One region of the Pseudomonas sp. SYWMCR5 genome, then DNA from elsewhere that is predicted to be linked to it. Evidence: riboswitches for the same ligand, from Rfam matches in the RefSeq annotation. Region 1 holds a riboswitch; each other region holds the start of a gene.
What was found. A riboswitch is a leader RNA that binds a small molecule or an ion and turns the genes downstream of it on or off. The one in region 1 is predicted to bind cobalamin.
Positions count from the first base shown of each region.

Region 2: it holds a riboswitch for cobalamin, as region 1 does, so the genes downstream of both, AC2CGW_RS08915 (CbtB domain-containing protein) here and AC2CGW_RS08400 (ABC transporter ATP-binding protein) in region 1, are expected to answer to the same signal.
Region 3: it holds a riboswitch for cobalamin, as region 1 does, so the genes downstream of both, cobW (cobalamin biosynthesis protein CobW) here and AC2CGW_RS08400 (ABC transporter ATP-binding protein) in region 1, are expected to answer to the same signal.
Region 4: it holds a riboswitch for cobalamin, as region 1 does, so the genes downstream of both, cobO (cob(I)yrinic acid a,c-diamide adenosyltransferase) here and AC2CGW_RS08400 (ABC transporter ATP-binding protein) in region 1, are expected to answer to the same signal.

Region 1 covers NZ_JBXUNH010000002.1:542,019-547,219, reverse strand. Annotated here, with positions in the region: gene AC2CGW_RS08415 (acyloxyacyl hydrolase) at 1-207, shown strand, start outside; gene AC2CGW_RS08410 (FecCD family ABC transporter permease) at 330-1,352, opposite strand; gene AC2CGW_RS08405 (ABC transporter substrate-binding protein) at 1,352-2,320, opposite strand; gene AC2CGW_RS08400 (ABC transporter ATP-binding protein) at 2,317-3,093, opposite strand; cobalamin riboswitch at 3,206-3,411, opposite strand; gene paaZ (phenylacetic acid degradation bifunctional protein PaaZ) at 3,494-5,201, opposite strand, start outside.
Region 2 covers NZ_JBXUNH010000002.1:684,962-690,162, forward strand. Annotated here, with positions in the region: gene AC2CGW_RS08900 (metal-dependent hydrolase) at 1-636, opposite strand, end outside; gene AC2CGW_RS08905 (alpha/beta hydrolase) at 827-1,711, shown strand; gene AC2CGW_RS08910 (hypothetical protein) at 1,727-2,458, opposite strand; cobalamin riboswitch at 2,628-2,849, shown strand; gene AC2CGW_RS08915 (CbtB domain-containing protein) at 2,949-3,134, shown strand; gene AC2CGW_RS08920 (CbtA family protein) at 3,145-3,834, shown strand; gene AC2CGW_RS08925 (cobalamin biosynthesis protein) at 3,834-4,226, shown strand; gene cobM (precorrin-4 C(11)-methyltransferase) at 4,259-5,011, shown strand; gene AC2CGW_RS08935 (DUF1272 domain-containing protein) at 5,075-5,201, shown strand, end outside.
Region 3 covers NZ_JBXUNH010000002.1:930,675-935,875, forward strand. Annotated here, with positions in the region: gene cobN (cobaltochelatase subunit CobN) at 1-1,944, opposite strand, end outside; gene cobW (cobalamin biosynthesis protein CobW) at 1,948-3,015, opposite strand; cobalamin riboswitch at 3,115-3,312, opposite strand; gene AC2CGW_RS10065 (LysR substrate-binding domain-containing protein) at 3,358-4,239, opposite strand; gene AC2CGW_RS10070 (ankyrin repeat domain-containing protein) at 4,403-5,050, shown strand; gene pobA (4-hydroxybenzoate 3-monooxygenase) at 5,191-5,201, opposite strand, start outside.
Region 4 covers NZ_JBXUNH010000001.1:581,399-586,599, reverse strand. Annotated here, with positions in the region: gene hda (DnaA regulatory inactivator Hda) at 323-1,027, shown strand; gene AC2CGW_RS02645 (C40 family peptidase) at 1,153-1,794, shown strand; gene AC2CGW_RS02640 (C40 family peptidase) at 1,930-2,466, shown strand; gene AC2CGW_RS02635 (hypothetical protein) at 2,502-3,080, opposite strand; cobalamin riboswitch at 3,217-3,436, shown strand; gene cobO (cob(I)yrinic acid a,c-diamide adenosyltransferase) at 3,581-4,192, shown strand; gene AC2CGW_RS02625 (cobyrinic acid a,c-diamide synthase CobB) at 4,189-5,201, shown strand, end outside.

The DNA.
Region 1 (5,201 bases):
ATCGGCCTGGCCGCCTTCTCCAAGACCGACGTCGGTGATCAGAAGCTGGGCTCGTCGGTCAACTTCGAAGACCGCATCGGTTTCGGCCTGAAGCTGCCGGGTCAACAGAAGATCGGCATCCGCGCCACGCATTATTCCAACGCCGGCATCAAGCAGCCGAACGACGGCATCGAGTCGTACGCGCTGTTCTACAGCGCCGGCTTCTAGGCGCTGCCTGTGCACCGTCGGTATCGGGCCGACGGTGCATCACTGGCGGGCGATCAGTACCTGCCTTGCCACCCGATGTTCGAGCAGTTGCTCATCCACCCGTCGATCCACGTCCGTGCATGTCAGGCCTTGCGCCTCAGCAAGAGGATGAAGAACAGGCCGCCGATGGCCGCCGTAGCGATGCCGATTGGCAGATCCTGCGGGGTGATCAGGGTGCGTGCGCCGACATCGACCCAGATCATGAACAGCGCCCCGAGCAAGGCGCAGGCCGGTAGCAGGCGGCGATGCTCGGCGCCCACCAGGCGACGAGCCACGTGGGGCAGCATCAGACCGACGAAACCGATGGCGCCCGACAGCGACACCAGCACACCGGTCAGCAACGCCGTACCGACGAACACCTTGGCCCGCACGCGCCGGGTGTCGAAGCCCAGGCTCACAGCGGTCTGCTCGCCACTCATCAGCGCGTTCAGCGCCCGCGCCAGGCTCATCAACAGTACGAAGCCCGCCAGCACGCAAACGGCCGGCAGCCACAACAGCGACCACTGCGCCAGGCCCAGCCCGCCGAGCATCCAGAACATCACCGAGGCGGCGGCATGCGGGTCGCCGGTGTAGAGCAGCAGGTTGGCGGCGGCCATTACCACGAACGACACCGCCACCCCGGCCAGCAGCAGGCGATCGCTCTCCAGGCGCCCACCGCGGCTGGCCACGCCGAGCACCAGCAACATACTGCCCAACGCGCCGATGAACGCGGCCAGGGGCAGGCTGAAGGCCCCGGCGAACGGGCCGAGAAACAGCACCACCAGCACTGCGCCGAACACCGCCCCGGAGCTGACCCCCAGCAGGTGCGGATCGGCCAGGGGATTGCGGGTCACCGCCTGCAGGGCGCCGCCGACCATTGCCAACCCTGCGCCGACCAGCGCCCCCAGCAACACGCGCGGTGCGCGGATCTGCCAGACGATCTGCGCCTGGCCGCGGCTCCAGTCGCCGCTTGCCCCCAGCCCCACCTGCTGCAGGACAATGCCGACCACTTTGCCCAATGCGACCTGCGCCGAGCCGAACCCCAGCGACAGCAGGCACGACAGCAGCAAGGCCAGCAGCAGCGAAACGATCAGCAGGCGATAGCCCGCAGGGCTGCGAATCGGCATCAGCGGCGGGCCTCGGCGAAGCGCTGCGGATGCAGGGCCGTGGCCAGGGTCTCGATGGCCTGGGCGTTCTCCACCGACGGTGTCACCTCCAGGTACGACAGCACCACGAAGCGCTGCTTGCGGATCGCCTCGACACTGCCCAGCGCCGGGTGGTGCAGGAGGAAGTCGCGTTTGTGCTGCCAACTGGTGGGCCCGTAGTCGACGATCACGATCACCTGCGGATCGCGTTCCACCACGCTCTCCCAGTTCACCTGGGTCCAGCTGGCGGCCACATCGCTCATGACGTTATCACCTCCTGCCGTGCTGATCAGCGCCTGCGGCATCCCCAGGCGCCCGGAAGTGGTGGGGCGGTCTTCACCGCTGTCATAGAGGAATACGCGCGGCCGTTGCTTGATCTCGGCCATCTGCGCCGCAACGCGCTCGACGCGTTGGCGGAACTGGCCAACCAGCGCAGTGGCGCGCTCGCGCACATCGAAGATCCGGCCAAGGTTGTCCAGGTCGCGGTAGAGGTCTTCGAGGCTGGCCTGGCGCTGGGGCATGATCCAGGAGCACGACTCGCTCAGTTCATACACCGGGATGTCGAAGGGCGCGAGGGTCTGTGGGGTGACCGGCCCGCCGATGCGCATGCCGTAGCTCCAGCCGGCGAGGAAGAAGTCGGCGTTGGCATCGAGCAGGTTTTCCACCGACACGTAGCGCGGCGCCAGCTCTGGCAGCCCGTCAAGTGCTTCGCGCAGGCTTGGGTCGAGGGTTTTCCAGCCGCTGATGCCGCTGTAGCCGGCCATGTGGTCGCGCAGCCCGAGGGCCAGGAGCATGCCGGTGAGATTGATGTCATGGCTGACGGCATGCTGCGGCGCATGGGTGAAGGTGACGTCGCGCTCGCAACTGCGCACGGTCAGTGGATAGTTGTCGGCCTCGGCGGCCAGGGGCAGGGCGGCCAGCAGGGCCAGGCTGGTGAGCAGCGATTTCATGCAGGGCTGATCCAGGTAATGCGTGGATGGGAGGCCAGCGGGTGGCGGTCGACCAGGGCCTGTACGCCGAACACCTCGGCCAGGCATTGCTCGGTGAGCACGTGTTCTGGCGTGCCGTGGGCGACGATGCGCCCGGCATCGATCACGTACAGCCGATCGCAGAAGGCGGCGGCCAGGTTCAGATCGTGGAAGCTGGCCAGCAGGCTCAGGCCGGTGCTGCGCAGTTGCTGCAACAGGGCCAGCTGGAAGCGTGGGTCGAGGTGGTTGGTCGGCTCGTCGAGGATCAGCAGCCGAGGTTGCTGGACCAGTGCCCGCGCCAGCAGCACGCGCTGCTTTTCGCCGCCCGACAGGCAGACGAAGGCGTCGAGGGCGCGCGGCAGCAGGTCGAGCCTGGCGAGGGTGTCGTCGATCAGGCTCGGCTCGCCGTCGCCCTCGAACCAGCCCAGATGCGGGGTGCGGCCCATGGCAACGACGTCACGCACGTTCAGGCCGAAGTCTTCGGGGAACTCCTGCAGCATCACCGCGATGCGCTGGGCGACCCAGCGTGGGTTGCGCTGCCAGATATCCTCGCCATCGAGGTGCACCTGACCGGCGCTGGGGCGATTGAAGCGGTAGGCGCAGCGCAGCAGGCTGGTCTTGCCACTGCCGTTGGGGCCGATCAGACCGACGAATTCACCGGCGCCGATCTGCAGGTCGATACCCTCCAGCAGCGGCTGCCCACCGCTGTGCGGCGACCAGTGCAGGCCTTGGATGTGCAGGGTAGGGCATGACATGGATGAACCAACCGTCGCAGGGTGAGTGATACCCGAACGGTGGAGGTGCGCGCAGCTGTCGCGGGCGCGCGGCCGCCGCGAGAACCGGCCTGCGCCCGCCCACCGCGGGAGTTGCCAACTGCTGTGACAGGCCGGTCTCCGGGCTTGCGAGGGGCATGAGGCATTCACCTTCCCATGCCGTTGGCACAGTGGTGTATCGAATGCATCGCTCGCTTACCGTTGCGGGGGCAGCGCCGGACTGCTCGCAGGAGCGAGGCACCGGCTTCCCGTTTAATCCCCGGCTCGGCGGCAGGGGACACCTGAAACAAGGGGCGCATCTGAGCATTTATGGGGTGGGGAGTCAACCGTCCCTGTCGCGGGGCACACCCGCGCCAGGGCCGACACGTCAGGCCGGCAATGATCAGCCGCGCTTGAGCACCAGCGTCAGGATGTCGTAACTGGCCACCAGTTCACCGAGCTGGTTGGTCACCTCCACATCCCAGGCCACCACCCCTTGCGGCTGCCCCAACGGGCTGGTCTTGCCCTGGTCGATCTTGCGCTTGCAGGTCAGGCGCGCCTGGATCGTGTCACCGATGCCCACCGGGTTGATGAAGCGCAGGGTGTCCAGCCCGTAGTTGGCCAGCACCGGCCCTTCACCCGGCGACACGAATAGTCCGGCCGCCGCTGACAGCACGAAGTAGCCATGGGCGATGCGCTTGCCGAACTGCGACTGCTTGGCGGCGATCTCGTCGAAATGCATGTAGAAGTGGTCGCCCGACAGGCAGCCGAAGTTCACCAGGTCCGCCTCGGTGACGGTACGTCGGTGGGTCAGCAGCGACTCGCCGATGCGCAGTTCATCGAAGTAGCGACGGAACGGGTGCACCTCGGTCTCGATCACTTCAGCGCCACGCACGTGCTCGCCAGTGATTGCCGCCAGCATGCTCGGCGAACCCTGGATCGCGGCACGCTGCAGGTAGTGCTTGACCGCCCGCAGGCCGCCGAGCTCTTCGCCGCCCCCCGCACGCCCGGGGCCGCCGTGCTTGAGCTGTGGCAGCGGCGAGCCGTGCCCGGTGGACTCCGGCGCAGCCTCGCGGTCGAGCACCAGCAGACGGCCGTGCCAGGCGGCGGCCGCGGGAATGGCCTTGGCGGCGATGGCGCGGTCGCGGGTCACCAGGGTCGCCACCAGGCTGCCCTTGCCTCGTGCGGCCAGGGCCAGGGCTTCGTCCAGGTCGTCGTAGGCCATCAGGGTGCTGACCGGGCCGAACGCCTCGATATCGTGGGCGCCGCCCTCGGCATGCGGGTCGCGTGCGTGCAGCAGGGTCGGGGCGAAGAACGCACCTTCGGCCACGCCTTCGCCCACCGGCGAAAAACCGTCGCTGGCGCCGAACAGTTGGTCGCAGCTTTGCAGCAGGCTGCGCACGCGCTCGCCGACATCACGCTGCTGGTCGTGGGAGGCCAGCGCGCCCATGCGTACGCCTTCGACCGCCGGATCGCCCACCACCACCTTGGCCAGGCGTTCGCGCAGGCGGGTGGCGACGGCATCCAGGTGCCTGGCCGGCACGATGGCGCGGCGAATGGCCGTGCACTTCTGGCCGGCCTTGGTGGTCATCTCGCGCACCACCTCCTTGATGTACAGGTCGAACTCCTCGTCGTCCGGGGTTACATCCGGCCCGAGGATGGCGCAGTTCAGCGAGTCGGCTTCAGCCGTGAAGGGCACCGAGTTGCGCACCAGGTTCGGCGTCATGCGCAGCTTGGCGGCGGTGTCGGCGGAGCCGGTGAAGGTCACCAGGTCCTGGCCCTGCAGGCGCTCGAGCAAGTCGCCGGTGCTGCCGATCACCAGTTGCAGGCTGCCGGGCGGCAGCAGGCCGGATTCGTCGATCAGGCGCACCACGGCTTCGGTCAGGTAGCTGGTGGACGTCGCGGGCTTGACGATGCACGGCATGCCGGCGAGGAAGGTCGGCGCGAACTTCTCCAGCATGCCCCAGATCGGGAAGTTGAAGGCGTTGATGTGCACCGCCACGCCTGCCCGTGGCACCAGGATATGGCTGCCGGCGAAACGCCCTTGCTTGCCCAGCGGGATGGCCGGGCCTTCGTGCAGCAGGTTGCCCGAGGGCAACTCGCGGGTGCCG
Region 2 (5,201 bases), 140 kb from region 1:
CAGGCTGTTGAAGGCCATGGGCACTGCACGCAGGTGATCGACCGCAACGCCCTGGCGGCCCAAGGCCTCCTGGAAACGCTGCTCGACCGCCATGCGCCCGGCCAGCCCAAAGCCCAGATACGCCGTGCTGAACACCAGGGCTGCCGTCATCAGGGGTATCGCCTTGCCGCTCAGCCCTCGCCACGCGGCATAGATCACAGCGACCAGCAGTGGCACGGTGTAGACCGGATCGATGATGAACACCGCCGCCCAGCTTTCGGGAATGAGCGGCAGCGGCCAGAACAATTGCGTGCCATAGACCGTGAACGCGTCCAGCAGAGGGTGGGTGACCAGCACCAGCCAGAACGCCACGAACAACCGGGGCCAACGGTATCCCTTGTCGGGCCAGCGCCTTTGCCCAACCCAGGCCACCAGCCACGCCAGCAGCAGCGCCAGACCGGTAAGGACGAAGATCGAGTGGGAAAAACCACGGTGATAGGTCATCTGCGAAACGGGGTCCGCATACCGGATCACCACATCGAGATCGGGCAAGGTGGCCAGCGCGGCGCCATACAGCAGCGAACGGCGGCCCTGGATGCGACCGAGCACCGTACCTTGCAGGGCGGCACCGAGTACGGCTTGAGTAATCGAGTCCAAGGTGAGTCTTCCATCGGCAGGGTCAGGGAAACCTACCCCTCGGCGCCCGCGGCGGCAAGCGTGCAGAGCCCCTCGATGGCACCGGGGAAACAGCTTGCAAACATGTGTCAGCACCGCTCGGGAAAAATTGCCTGCAGCGAGGCCATGGCTTCTGCTAAAAACGACGATTCCCAGCAGCCTGATGACACCCATGACCGACACCCTGCTCACTCACTTCAAACGCCGCTGGCTCATGTGGCTGGCCATGGCCCTGCTGGTGGTGGGCCTGCCCGCGGGCTGCGCGGTCTTGCAGCACAAGGAGCGCGAACTGGTGTTTCGTATCGAGCCGGGCCAGGCCAGTTGGTTCAGGGGCCTGCCGGCCGACGTACAGGAACTGGACCTGCGCCCGCGCAACTTCACCGGCGACCAGAGCCTGCATGCCTGGTGGTGGCCGGCCAAACGCGCCGATGCGCCGGCGATACTCTACCTGCACGGCGTACGCTGGAACCTCACCGGCCAGATGTTCCGCATCGAGCAGTTGCACGCCATGGGCTATTCGGTGTTGGCCGTGGACTACCGCGGTTTTGGCCAGAGCCGAGGCGACCTGCCGTCCGAAGCCACGGTTTACGAGGACGCCCGAATTGCCTGGGAGCGCTTCGCCCAGTTGCAGCCGGTGCCGGGCAAGCGCCTGATCTTCGGCCATTCGCTGGGCGGTGCGGTCGCTGTGGAGCTTGCCTCGGAGCTCGCACGCCAGGCACGCCAGCAAGGTAAGCCTGTACCTGCGCGCGGCCTGATTCTCGAATCCACCTTCACCTCCCTTGGCGACGCGGCGGCATCAGTGGCCGATACCACACTGCCGGTGCGCTGGCTGCTGTCGCAGAGATTCGACTCGCTGGGCAAGATCGCCGATATCGGTTTGCCGCTGCTGCTGGTGCATGGCCTGGATGATCGGTATGTGCCCCCCCGCTTCAGCGAGGCGCTGTTCGAGGCGGCCCAACAGCCCAAGACCTTGCTCCTGGTGCCGGGAGCGAGCCACAACAACAGCATGAGCCTGGCCGGCCAGCGCTATCGACGCGCGATCGAAGCATTGCTGTGAAACCACGGGTAACGATCACTGCACCGGCAGGAAATTCATCAATAACAGGCTCTGCGCGTAATTGAGGCCGATCCGTCGATAACGCTCATCCAGCATCTGCGCCAGCAGATCGAGGCGCGCCACGATCTTGCCGAATTCGACGGCAAAGCTGAGGTTGCTGCCCTCCTCCGAGATTTCGTTGGAAAACAGTAGCAACACACCATTGGCGTCCTGGCGCTGACTGAGCATCCAGGTAGCCTTTTCGATGTTGCGCGCGGCGTTATTGACGAACAGTGGATCAATCGCATCGGTCATGTAGAACTCGGTGCGCCCACCGTGGGCGGTAATCAACATGCTGCCGATGGCATAGATGAACGCCCCGACTCGATCTCCACGAAACTCCGGGCTCAAGGCGTAGCTCAGCGCCGCCAGGTCACGGCGCTCGCCCAGTTGCGGCAATGGCTGGCGCTGCTCGATGGCCTGGCGGATCTGGCGCTCGGCGGTGGCCGCGTCCAGATAGCCGGACTGCTTCCACTGATTGGGGTTGCGCAGGTAGAGCTTGTTCATCAGCAGATACAGGCTCTGCAGGTTGTCGCGCATGGACAAGGTCGCCATGCGGTCGACACTGGTCTGGAACAACTCGCTGGGATGACCATTGCCTAACTGGGTGAATACGTCGCGCCCCTGCTGCCCGGTGCACGCGCACAGGGCGATCAAGACACCCACCAGCGACAGGCGGGCACGGCGGCGATAGGCAGGAACAGGCATCTGCACCGGGGTCCAGGGTCAGCGGCCGGGCCGGAAATCGGCACAGCCTGGCCATGCATAGAGCCCCTGAACGCCAAAAAGTGCGACGTGCAAGGCAGGTTGATGATTTCCAGTCGCTACGCCTGCGCGATTCGTAACAAGAATTGACGACCAAAGCATGGCCGTGATCTCCTAATACATTACGTAGGGTGCCCCTTGCAGGGGTGAAACGGGAAACCGGTGCGTCAATGGCTCTTCATGAGCCTGACAAGTCCGGTGCTGCCCCCGCAACGGTAAGCGAGCGAGCGTCTGATCCACTGTGTCGGCAGTTCGGCATGGGAAGGTGACGCTCTCCCCAGGAGCCATGCTCCTGCTCGTCAGCCCGGAGACCGGCCCGACGTCTTGTGATCACACCCCGCGGTGGGCGGGCGCTGTTGCATGTCCCTGGGCGGTTCTCGCCTGGGGTTGCCGCGCTTCCTGTCGCCCATGAAAAAAAGCAGAGGAATGCGTCATGTCCGTCACCAGCGCCAAACACAGCATCGCAACCCCCGTCAGCCTCAGCCAGCGCCTCGTCGTTGCGGTCGGCGCCAGCCTGCTGGGCCTGTGCCTGGTGTACTTCGCCGGGTTCTCCCATCTCGAGGCGGTGCACAACGCTGCCCACGATACCCGCCACAGCGCCGCCTTCCCTTGCCACTGAGTGCCCGACAATGATCAAGCGTATCGCTCGAACTGCAGGCTTCAGTGGCCTGCTCGCCGCACTTTTGCTGACGCTGTTGCAGAGTTTCTGGGTCGCGCCCTTGATCCTCCAGGCCGAAACCTATGAAAACGCGGCGCCCACCGAGCAGCACGAACACACAGGTGAAGGTGCCGGGGGCCATGAACACGACGCAGAAGCCTGGTCGCCGGAAGATGGCTGGCAGCGGGTGCTGTCGACTGCCGGCGGCAATCTGGTAGTGGCAGTCGGTTTCGCGCTGATCCTCGCCGCACTCTACAGCCTGCGCGAACCTGGTCGGGTCAGTACGGGTGCCTTGTGGGGCCTGGGCGGCTTCGCCGTGTTCTGCCTGGCACCGACCCTGGGCCTGCCACCCGAACTGCCTGGCACCGCCGCAGCCGATCTGGGTCAACGCCAGACCTGGTGGATAGGCACCGCCGCCGCCACTGCTGTGGGCCTGGCGTTGCTGGTCTTCGCGCGCCACTGGCTGCTGAAGGTGCTCGGCGCAGCGCTGCTGGTGGTACCGCACCTGATCGGCGCCCCTCAGCCACTGGTGCATGAAAGCCTGGCGCCCGAAGCGCTGGAAGCACAGTTCAAGGTTGCCTCCTGGCTGACCAACGCAGCCTTCTGGGTCGCACTGGGTCTGCTGAGCGCCTGGCTCTACCGCCGCTCCGCGCAGGCCTGATGGCCGCGCTATATGTCGGTTTCGGCTGCCGCAGGGGTTGCCCGGCGGCGGTTCTGGAAACCCTGCTGCACCTTGCGCTGGCCGACAACGGCCTGAAGCTGGCCGCCTTGCGTGGTATCGCCAGCATCGATCTCAAGGCTCAGGAGCCCGGCCTGCGGCAACTGGCCGAGCAACTCGGCCTGCCCCTGACGCTATACAGCGCCCAGCAACTGCACCCATTCCTGCCCCTGCTCAGTTACCGCTCAGAAATGGCCTTCAACGCCACGGGCTGTTGGGGAGTGGCAGAAAGCGCAGCGCTGGCGCTGGCTGACGAGGGTCAGCGCTCGCCAATCCTGACAGTCACTCGGCAGGTGCTCGGTGACGCTACCCTTGCCCTGGCCAGCAACGGATAATCGCTTTTCATTTCACGTTTCAAGGACTTGCCATGACGGTCTATTTCATCGGTGCCGGCCCCGGCGACCCGGAGCTGATCACGGTCAAGGGCCAACGCCTGATCCGCCAATGCCCGGTGATCATCTACGCCGGCTCACTGGTACCGCCCGCGGTACTTGAAGGCCACACGGCCAGTACCGTGATCAACAGCGCCGAACTGCACCTCGAGCAGATCATCGCCGCCATCCGCGACGCCCATGACAAGGGGCTGGATGTCGCCCGTGTACACAGCGGCGACCCCAGCCTGTATGGCGCCATCGGCGAACAGATCCGCCACTTGCGCGAACAGGGCATCGACTACCAGATCATTCCTGGCGTCACCGCCACAGCCGCCAGCGCCGCCCTGCTCGGCTGTGAACTGACGCTGCCGGACATCTCGCAGACCGTCATCCTGACCCGCTACGGCGATCGCTCGCCGATGCCGGCAGGCGAGCAGCTGGCGGACCTGGCGCGCCACCGCAGTACCTTGGCCATCCACCTGGGGGTACGCCATCTACCGCGCATCGTCGACGAGCTGCTGCCGCACTATGGGGCAGATTGCCCGGTGGCAGTGATCCACCGCGCAACCTGGCCCGACCAGGACTGGGTCAGGGGCCGCCTCGCCGATATCGTCGACGCTGTTGCCGACAAAGGCTTCCGACGCACTGCGCTGATTCTCGTCGGCCACGTGCTAGGCGACGCGCCATTTGCCGACTCGGCCTTGTACCGCGCCGGCCACGCCCACCTGTATCGCCCCGGCGACTGAGGATTGTCAGCCAGCGTCCAGCGACCGACACTGGCGCATCACTGTCCGTACCGGAGTTGCGCCATGCTCGAGCTACGCCCCAATTGCGAATGTTGCGATACCGATTTGCCCCCCGATACCCTTGACGCGTTGATCTGCTCATTCGAATGCACCTTCTGTCGCCGCTGCGCCGAGCACCATCTGCAGGGAC
Region 3 (5,201 bases), 390 kb from region 1:
AATGTCGCGCTGCAGCTCGCGGGCACGGCGCGGGTCGAGCAGTTGCGCCTCGTAGTATTCGTCGGCCAGCTGCTCCAGATGCCGCAGCGGCCCGTAGGTTTCGGCGCGGGTCAGTGGCGGCATCAGGTGGTCGATGATCACCGCCTGGGTGCGGCGCTTGGCCTGGGCGCCCTCACCGGGGTCGTTGACGATGAACGGGTAGATGTTCGGCAGCGGGCCGAGCAGCGCATCCGGCCAGCACTCGGCGGACAGCCCGACGCCCTTGCCGGGCAGCCACTCCAGATTGCCGTGCTTGCCGACATGGATCAGCGCATCGGCGGCAAAGCCGTTGCGCAACCAGAAATGGAACGCCAGGTAGCCATGCGGCGGCACCAGGTCCGGGTCGTGATACACCGCGCTCGGGTCTACCTGGTAGCCCCGGGCCGGCTGGATACCGACAAAGGTCAGGCCGTAGCGCAGACCGGCGATCATCATCCGGCCACTGCGGAACATCGGGTCTTGCTCAGGCGCGCCCCAGCGTTCGCGCACCGCACGCTGGTTGGCCTCGGGCAGGCAGGCGAAGGCCGCGAGGTAGTCGTCCAGAGACAGGCTCTGGGCACAGGGGCGCTGGTCGAGGTGATCCAGGTCGTTGGTCACGCCGCCGAGCAGTTCGTGAATCAGCGCCGTGCCCGTCTGCGGCAAGCCAGCAACCGGATAACCCTCGGCCTGCAGGGCATGCAGGATGTTCAGCGCGGCGCCAGGCGTGTCGAGCCCCACGCCATTGCCGATACGCCCGTCGCGGGTCGGATAGTTGGCCAGCACCAGCGCCACGCGCTTCTGGGCATTGGGCAGTCGCGCCAGCTCGACCCAGCGCCGTGCCAGCTCTGCGACGAAATCCATGCGTTCGGGGTGGGCCTTGTAGCAGACCACATCGGACTGGCTGCGCTCGCTGCGCCAGGCCAGGTCCTTGAAGCTGACCGGTCGGGTGATGATGCGCCCGTCCAGCTCCGGCAAGGCGATGTGCATGGCCAGGTCGCGCGCACCCAAGCCCTGCTCGCTGGCTTCCCAGCCGGGCTGGTTGTCCTGGGCGCAGATCGCCTGCAACACCGGCACGTCGCGGCGCAGCGGACGCAGGTTGGGCCGCTCGGGGCTGGACAAGGCAAAGCCTGTGGTGTTGATGACCACTTCGGCGCCGACCTCGTCGAGCCAGGCCTCTACCTGTTCGAGACAGGCCGCCTCCTTGAGACTGGCGACTGCGATCGGCAACGGGTTCAGCCCGGCGGCCTGCAAGCGCTGGCAAAACACATCGATGAACCCGGTGTTGGCGGCCTGCAGGTGCGAGCGGTAGAACAGGATCGGCGCCACCGGATGCTCCGGGTGCCACTCGGGGAACCAGTCTTCAAGCCCTGCACTGGGCTTGCCGGGGTGGTAGACCGTGGTGCGCGGCAGCGGCTGGGGTTCGTCCCAGGCATAGTCGCGCCCCAGCCACTGGCTGGCCAGGCAATTGAACAGGTTGGCCGCATTGGCCTTGCCGCCCTGGCGCAGGTAGTGCCAGAGCCGCTCGGCCTGTTCGGCCGGCACCGTGCCCAACTGTGTCAGCTCCGGGTCGGGGCGGTCATCGCCGGGCACCAGGATCAACTGCACGCCACGCGCGGCGAGTTCGACCAACTGCTCGACGCCATAGCGCCAGTAGCCGACACCGCCGTGCAGCGATACCAGGATCACCTTGGCATGGCGCAACACCTCATCGATGTACAGGTCGACGGAGGCGTGGTTCTGCACCTGCATGGGGTTGGCCAGGCGCAGGCTGGGGAAATCGTCCGGCAACTGCTCGGCGGTTTCGGCGAGCAGTGCCAGGTGAGAGTCACCGCTGCAGAGAATCACCAGCTCGGCGGGTGTCTGGCCGAGGTCGGCAATGCTGTCGTCCGGCACGAAGCCGCCGGGCTGGGTCCGCAGCAGGTGCATGGATCAGGCGCCCAGGGCCTGGCGCAGGCGCGCTTCCAACTGTGCCGCGTCAAGGTCCTGGCCGATCAGCACCAGGCGGGTGATGCGCGGCTCGTCGCTGCGCCAGGCGCGGTCGAAGTGCTTGTCGAAGCGCGTGCCCACACCTTGGATCAACAGGCGCATCGGCTTGCCGGGGATCGCGGCAAAGCCTTTGGCGCGCAGGATGCCGAACTCGGTGACCAGTTGCGTCAGGGCATCGAGCAGCAGGCTTTCGTCCGCTTCAGGCAGGTCGATGGAGATGGAGTCGAAGGCGTCATGATCGTGATCGTCATGATCGTCGCCGTCGTGGTGCGAATCGTGGTGGGTGCGACGACCATCGATGTGCACTTCGGACTCGGCACCCACGCCCAGCAATACATCCAGCGGCAGGCGACCGCTGCTGGCCTCGATCACCTTGACGGCCGGCGGCAGCTCCTCGGCGACTTCGGCGCGGACCTTGGCCAGGCCCTCGGCGTCGATCAGGTCAGCCTTGTTCAGCACTACCAGGTCGGCACTGGCCAGTTGGTCGGCGAACAGCTCATGCAGCGGGGATTCGTGGTCCAGGTTGGGGTCGAGCTTGCGCTGCGCGTCGACCTGGTCCGGGTAGGCGGCGAAGGTGCCGGCGGCCACGGCTGGGCTGTCGACGACGGTGATTACCGCATCGACGGTGCAGGCATTGCGGATTTCCGGCCACTGGAAGGCTTGCACCAGCGGTTTGGGCAGGGCCAGGCCGCTGGTCTCGATGAGAATGTGGTCCAGGTCGCCACGGCGAGCGACCAGCTCACGCATCACCGGGAAGAACTCTTCCTGCACGGTGCAGCACAGGCAGCCGTTGGCCAGCTCATAGACGCGGCCGTTGGCCTCTTCCTCGGTGCAGCCGATGCTGCACTGCTTGAGGATTTCGCCGTCGATACCCAGCTCGCCAAACTCGTTGACGATGACCGCGATGCGTCGCCCCTGGGCGTTGTCGAGCATGTGGCGCAGCAAGGTGGTCTTGCCCGAGCCGAGGAAGCCGGTGACGATGGTGACGGGAAGTTTGGCCAGTGTTTTCATGTGGCGATGCCCTTGGCAGCAATGGTGCGGGCATGCGGGACGAAAGCCACGACCGACCGGCCGGGCTCGCTCGCCACCGGATCACCCCGCCCGGTTGAAAGTCGAATACGTTGCGAGGCAGGTCTCCTGGCTTGCACTGCACGACCTCCAGCCGTCAGGACGACGCCTTCCCGCGCGCGGGCGCAGTGGCTGTGTCGACCCTGTTCAGTGCTTACAGTTGCGGGGGCAGCCGCGGCTTGTACCGCGTTCCCGTCTTAGCTCCGGCAGCGCCGGAGAACCTCGAAGCGGCAAGGCTACGCAGTGGTGCGCAGGTGGTCAACCGTCTGACGCTGATCGGAGCCTTCAGATGCCACCCCCGGCCAGCAACTCGGTCAGCACCTGCGCCAGGGCCTTGACCATCACATCGGCCGTTGGCCGGTGGACGATGACGATCTCGTAGCTGTCCACCTCCGGCAAACCTTGCGCCGCCCCCAGTACTCGGTGCTCGGCGGTGGCCGCGCGCGGCGGCAGCAAGCTCACGCCCATGCCATCGGCCACCGCGGCCTGGATACCGGAAAGGCTGGAGCTGGTGAAGCTGATGCGCCAGCGCCGGCCCATGCCTTCGATGGCATGGATCATGTCTTCGCGGTACAGCCCGCGCGGTGGAAAGGTGACCAAGGGCACCGGGTCAAGCTCGAAGGCCGGCATGCGCACGCTGTCGATCCATTGCAGGCGCTCGGGCCAGCAGGACACCCCCTCGCGGCTGTTGCGCCGCTGCTTGAGCAGCACCAGATCGAGTTCACCATTGTCGTAGGCCTGGCTCAGGTCGCGGCACAGGCCGCTGGTGACTTCCAGCTTGACCTGCGGGTGCAGGCGGCTGAACGCCGACAACGTATTGGTGGTTCGCCCGCCGACGAAATCTTCGGGCACGCCAAGGCGCACGGTGACGCCAACCATGGCCCCGGCCAGGGCCTCGAGCATCTGGTCGTTCAGCGCCAGCATGTGCCTGGCATAGCCAAGCAGCGTCTGCCCGGCGTCGGTGGGCAGCACGTCGCGGTTGCCACGCACCAGCAGGCGATGGCCGACCATCTCCTCGAGGCGTCGTACCTTCTGGCTGATGGTCGACTGGGTCGAATGCAGACGGGCTGCAGCCGTGGTGAAGCTGCCGCAATCGGCGACCACGACGATGGCGCGCAACAGGTCGAGATCGAACAGAGCCCTATTCGGTTTTACGCTGATGGACATGAGGGTATTCGGTTTTCAAATGATGACGCTGACTTCTAGCATGGCCCTTCGAGGCGGGCAACGTTGATGTATTCGGAAATCCACTACAGCTCATCCAGATAATTCGTTTCAGTTGCCTGCAACTTTTTCCCTAGGATGAGGCTTTGCCTCAGGAGCCCTACGCATGCGCCACACCCTCGCCGCCTGCCTGCTGGCCTTCACCTGCCTTGCCGCCCACGCCGAGACCACGTCCATGGATACCCGCCTGCTTTATGCCGCCCAGCGCGGCGATGCACCTGCCATCCGTCGCCTGCTCAAGGAACCGGTGGCGCTCGACAGCCGCGATGGCCAAGGGCGCACACCTCTGCTGGCCGCGACCCACGGCAACCACATCGACGCGGCCAAGGTGCTGATCGAGGCCGGCGCCGATGTGAACGCCAAGGACAACATCCACGACAGCCCCTACCTGTATGCCGGCGCTCGCGGCCTGAACGAGATCCTGCGCCTGACCCTGGCGCACGGCGCCGACCTCGCCAGCACCAACCGCTACGGCGGCACGGCGCTGATTCCGGCGGCGGAGCGTGGCCATGTGGAAACAGTGCAGATGCTGATCGATGCTGGCGTGGACGTGAACCACCTCAACCGGCTGCACTGGACCGCCTTGCTCGAGGCGGTGATCCTTGGCGACGGCGGTCCGCGCCATGTGGACATTGTGCGACGGCTGCTGGCGGCCGGCGCGGACCCGGCGATTGCCGACAAGGATGGCGTGACGGCGCTGGAGCATGCGCGCACGCGCGGGTATGCAGAGATGGTGGCGTTGCTGGAGCGGTGATGAACCGCTGGCCCGTGCCAAGTACGCTGCGGTGGATGGCACGGGCTACGCCCGTGTTCGCGGGACAAGTCGGGGCGCCGAACCGCCGCCCCCACAAGGGGATTGGGCGGGCCTTTAGATTTTGAGCGAGATAGTTGTTCCTACACTTCCT
Region 4 (5,201 bases), on a different contig from region 1:
GACTTTTCCCCTCACGAGACGGTGATTATCGTTGTTATGTCATGACGCCCCGCGCGGCGGTGGCTGCCGCTCAGGTTATGAGTCGGCCGAGCGGAAAAATCGCACCCAGGCGACCTGCTTTTGCACCCAGGCGACTTCGAGTTTGGCACGCTACCGGATGAGGCGCTTGGCCGGGACGCTGTTCTGGTTGTTCAAAAATCACGCAACCCGTTGATTTTGCTTGCGCTATTCCCCTCCCTGATTGTGCCGCCCGCGTTGCGGGTATAGACTTTGCAAACTCTTCACCAAAGGCCCCCTTTGGTCCTCGCGACCGCCCGCCAGCATGAAACCGATCCAGTTGCCCCTGGGTGTGCGCCTGCGCGATGACGCCACCTTCATCAACTACTATCCGGGTGCCAACGCCGCGGCGCTGGGCTATGTCGAGCGGCTGTGCGAAGCCGACGCCGGCTGGACCGAGAGCCTCATCTATCTATGGGGTAAGCAGGGCGCGGGGCGTACTCACCTGCTGCAGGCCGCCACCCACCGTTTCCAGCAACTGGGCGAACCCGCTGTCTACCTGCCGTTGGCGCAATTGCTCGACCGTGGCGTGGAGCTGCTCGATCATCTGGAGCAGTACGAGCTGGTGTGCATCGACGACCTGCACGTGATTGCCGGCAAGGCCGACTGGGAAGAGGCGATGTTCCATCTGTTCAATCGCCTGCGAGACAGCGGCCGGCGCTTGCTGCTGGCGGCATCGAGTTCGCCGCGGGAGCTGCCGATCAAGCTTGCCGACCTCAAGTCACGGCTTACGCTGGCACTGATTTTCCAGATGCGTGGCCTGTCCGACGAAGACAAGCTGCGCGCCTTGCAACTGCGGGCCTCGCGCCGTGGCCTGCACCTGACCGATGAGGTCGGGCACTTCATTCTCACCCGTGGCACGCGCAGCATGAGCGCACTGTTCGATCTGCTCGAGCGCCTCGACCAGGCCTCGCTGCAGGCCCAGCGCAAATTGACCATTCCCTTCCTCAAGGAAACCCTCGGCTGGTAACCCTGAAAACACCGGGCCAGAGCGGCAAAACGCAAAAGTCACATTTTTTTCGATAAAATTTGCAAATAGGTCCGATAGAAGGCATAGTTTCCCCCTTCTAAAGGATTACAGACACGGTCGTGCCCATGCTCAAGCGCTTCGCACCCCTCGTGCCACTCGCACTCGTGACCCTGCTTTTTGGCTGCGCGGCCCAAGGCCCGATTTCCCAGCCCCAGGATCACCCATCGGTCACCGCGCAAACCGCGGTCAAGGCCAAGGCGTCGCATTCGTCGGTATTCGATGAAGAAGACCTCGCCACCGATGAAGACCTCCAAGCCTTCTCCAGCAACAGCAAGCCCTACCAGCTGCCCGTCCTTGCAGACAGCATCCTGGAGCGCGGCATGTCGCTGATCGGCACCCGTTATCGTTTCGGCGGTACTTCCGAGCAGTCCGGCTTCGATTGCAGCGGCTTCATCGGCTACCTGTTCCGCGAAGAGGCCGGCATGAACCTGCCGCGCTCGACCCGCGAGATGATCAACGTCGACGCACCCAAGGTCGCACGCAACAAGCTCAAGCCAGGTGACCTGCTGTTCTTCAGCACCAATGGCCGTGGCCGTGTCAGCCATGCCGGCATCTACCTGGGCGACAACCAGTTCATCCACTCCAGCAGCCGCCGCAGCGGTGGTGTGCGCATCGATAACCTCGGTGACCGCTACTGGAGCAAGACCTTCATCGAAGCCAAGCGTGCCCTGGCCATGGCGCCGACCACTACCCTGTCGCGCAACTGATATCAAAATGCTGTATCCTCGCACGGCGGCGTAGCTGAAAAGCTAGCCGCCGTGCGCATTTACGAATAGCGTCTAATCTAAATCCTTAACTCTTTTTTCGGCTGCGGCCGATTGGTCTCAGACAGGTTCTGACCCATGGCGATGATGACGCGCTTCGCATTCCTCTCCCTGGTGGCACTGCTTGCCGCCTGTTCCAGCCGTGCTCCGGCCCCGGCACCCGTGGCCAAGCCGCAGGTTACCTTCATTGACCAGCCTTCCTCGTCGCCCGTGGCTGACGACGTGCTGATCCGTGCCATCGGTCTGGTCGGCACCCCGTATCGCTGGGGCGGCAACACGCCGGACTCGGGCTTCGATTGCAGTGGCCTGATCGGTTATGTGTACCGCGATGCGGCGAACATCAGCCTGCCACGCTCGACCCGCGAGATGATCGTCATGCGTGCGCCGACCGTGAGCATCAACGCGCTGCAGTCCGGTGACCTAGTGTTCTTCGCCACCGGCGGTGGTTCGCAGGTAAGCCATGCCGGGATCTACGTGGGTGAGGGGCGCTTCGTGCATGCGCCGTCCACCGGCGGTACGGTGCGGCTGGACTACCTGTCGAACAGCTACTGGTCCAAGGCCTACCTGCAGGCCAAGCGGGTGTTGACGCCGGGGCATCTGGCGCAGAATCCCTGAGATCGTCGGGGCTGCACAGCAGCCCCGACGTACATTCAAGCCTGCTTGAGCAGCAGCGCCACCCCCGGATGGTATTGCCCCGACTCGTTATGCAGCTTGCGGTACGCATACGGGAAGTACCAGGCAATCGCACAGGCCGTGTGCTTGTTCAGGTCATCGACCAGATCCTGCAGTTCCTCGGGGCTTGCATTCTGCCCCGCCTTCCACGGGCTGACGAACAGCGCCCCGGCCTTGAGCTGGCTGGGATAGGCTGCCAGCCGCGCCAACGTCGCCGCCTCCTGCAGGGCCCCCGCCAGATCCAGGCGGGCGATCTTCGGCCAGCGCTGTTCAGTGTGCAGATGAATGGAGTGTTCGGCACCGGCAATCGACAGATCGCAGCGCCCTTCTCGCTCACCTTCGTCACGCTGCTTCTTGCTCTGATAGTGCTGCAGCGCCACCAGCTCGGCCTGCCAGGCCGCCGCGGCGAGAATACCGGCATTGGCCTGGGCACCATGCCAGTAGGGCGCGTCGCCGTCGCCGTGGATCTGGTTGAAACGGTCGATGCAGTCGATCCAGCGCTCCAGGGCCGGGCGCAGGAACTCCAGGTGCGGGTTGTTGATGATCAAGCCTTGCATGCCGCGCTCTCCTTTTATTATGGTCGCGTACAGCCGGTGATGGCTGTGTGATATCACTGCTTCAATAGTGAGACAAGCATCCAGATCAACCGTTCATCGTCCGCGTTTAATTGACGCTCCCGGTGCAACCCTCTAACCTTCGCGGCGTGTTTCAGGTGCTCTGCGGATCAGCTCCGGCAGGGTGAAACTGGGAAGCCGGTGGGCGCCAGCAGGGCGCGAATCCGGCGCTGCCCCCGCAACGGTAGGTGAGTCAAGGCCGCGCAAGGCCACTGGGTGTCCACACCCGGGAAGGCGCGCGGTTTCGGGCCAAGGCCCGGCTCACGAGCCCGGAGACCGGCCTGTCACTGCCAACGGCATCACGGAGGGTGATGCGCGCTGCCCCGTGGTGTCGCCACGGCTTTTGCGCGCTCCCTTCGCCTGCCTGCCTTGTTTTCTGTCGTTGCCTGGTGCCCGCCCGCGAGTGCCCGACCGGTGCGTCGACAGCTTGCGGAGAACCCCTGATGAGCGAATCCACCGAACGCGACGAACGCCACTTGGCGCGCATGCAGCGCAAAAAAGCGATCATCGACGAACGTATCGCCAACTCCCCCAACGAATGTGGCCTGCTGCTGGTGCTCACGGGCAATGGCAAGGGCAAGAGCAGCTCGGCCTTCGGCATGCTCGCCCGCGCGCTGGGGCATGGCATGCAGTGCGGGGTGGTGCAGTTCATCAAGGGTCGCAACAGCACTGGCGAAGAGCTGTTCTTCCGCCGCTTCCCCAATGAAGTGCGCTACCACGTGATGGGCGAGGGCTTCACCTGGGAAACCCAGGACCGCCAGCGCGACATCGCGGCTGCAGAAGCGGCCTGGGCGGTCTCCCGCCAGTTGCTGCAGGACCCGTCGGTGCAGTTCGTGGTGCTCGACGAGCTGAATATCGCCCTCAAGCACGGCTACCTCGACCTCGACCAGGTGCTCTCGGACATCCAGGCCCGTCCACCGATGCAGCACGTCATCGTCACGGGCCGCGCCGCCAAGCCGGAGATGATCGAGCTGGCCGACACCGTGACCGAGATGGGCATGCTCAAGCACGCCTTCCAGGCCGGTATCCGCGCACAGAAGGGCGTTGAACTGTGAGTCGAGCCACCCGTCATTGCCCAGCGGTGTTGATCGCCGCACCGGCCTCCGGCCAGGGCAAGACCACCGTCACTGCCGCCCTGGCGCGCCTGCACCGCAACCTCGGGCGCAAGGTGCGGGTGTTCAAGTGCGGGCCGGATTTTCTCGACCCGATGATCCTGGAGCGCGCCAGTGGCGCCCCGGTGTATCAGTTGGACATGTGGATGATCGGCGAGCAGGAGAGCCGCCGCCTGTTGTGGGACGCCGCCGCCGAAGCCGACCTGATCCTCATCGAGGGTGTCATGGGGCTGTTCGACGGCACGCCGTCGAGCGCTGACCTGGCGCGGCATTTCGGCGTGCCGGTGCTGGCGGTGATCGATGGCACTGCCATGGCCCAGACCTTCGGGGCCCTGGCCCTGGGGCTGGCGCGCTACCAGCCCGACCTGCCATTCGCTGGCGTGCTGGCCAACCGGGTCGGCAGCCTGCGTCATGCGCAACTGCTCGAAGGCAGCCTGACCGAAGGCTTGCGCTGGTATGGCGGGTTGTCTCGCGAGCGCGGCATCGAATTGCCCAGCCGTCACCTCGGGCTGGTCCAGGCCAGTGAGCTGAACGATCTGGATGCACGCCTGGACGCCGCCGCCGAGGCCTTGGGCGCCAGCTGCGATGCTGCCTTGCCGCCACCGGTGGCCTTTGTCGAGCCACAAACCGTGCACTCGGCCGCAAGCCTGGCCGGTGTGCGCATCGGTGTGGCCCGCGACGAGGCCTTCGCCTTCCTCTATGGCGCCAATCTCGACCTGCTGCGCGATCACGGCGCGGAGCTGGTGTTTTTCTCCCCGTTGCATGATCGCCACCTGCCTGTGGTCGACAGCCTGTATTTGCCTGGCGGCTACCCCGAACTGCATCACCACGCCCTGGCGGCCAACGCGCCGATGCGCGAGGCGATCCGCGGCCATCATGCCGAAGGCAAACCCTTGTTGGCCGAATGCGGCGGCATGCTCTATCTGCTCGATGCCTTGACCGACGTTGCGGG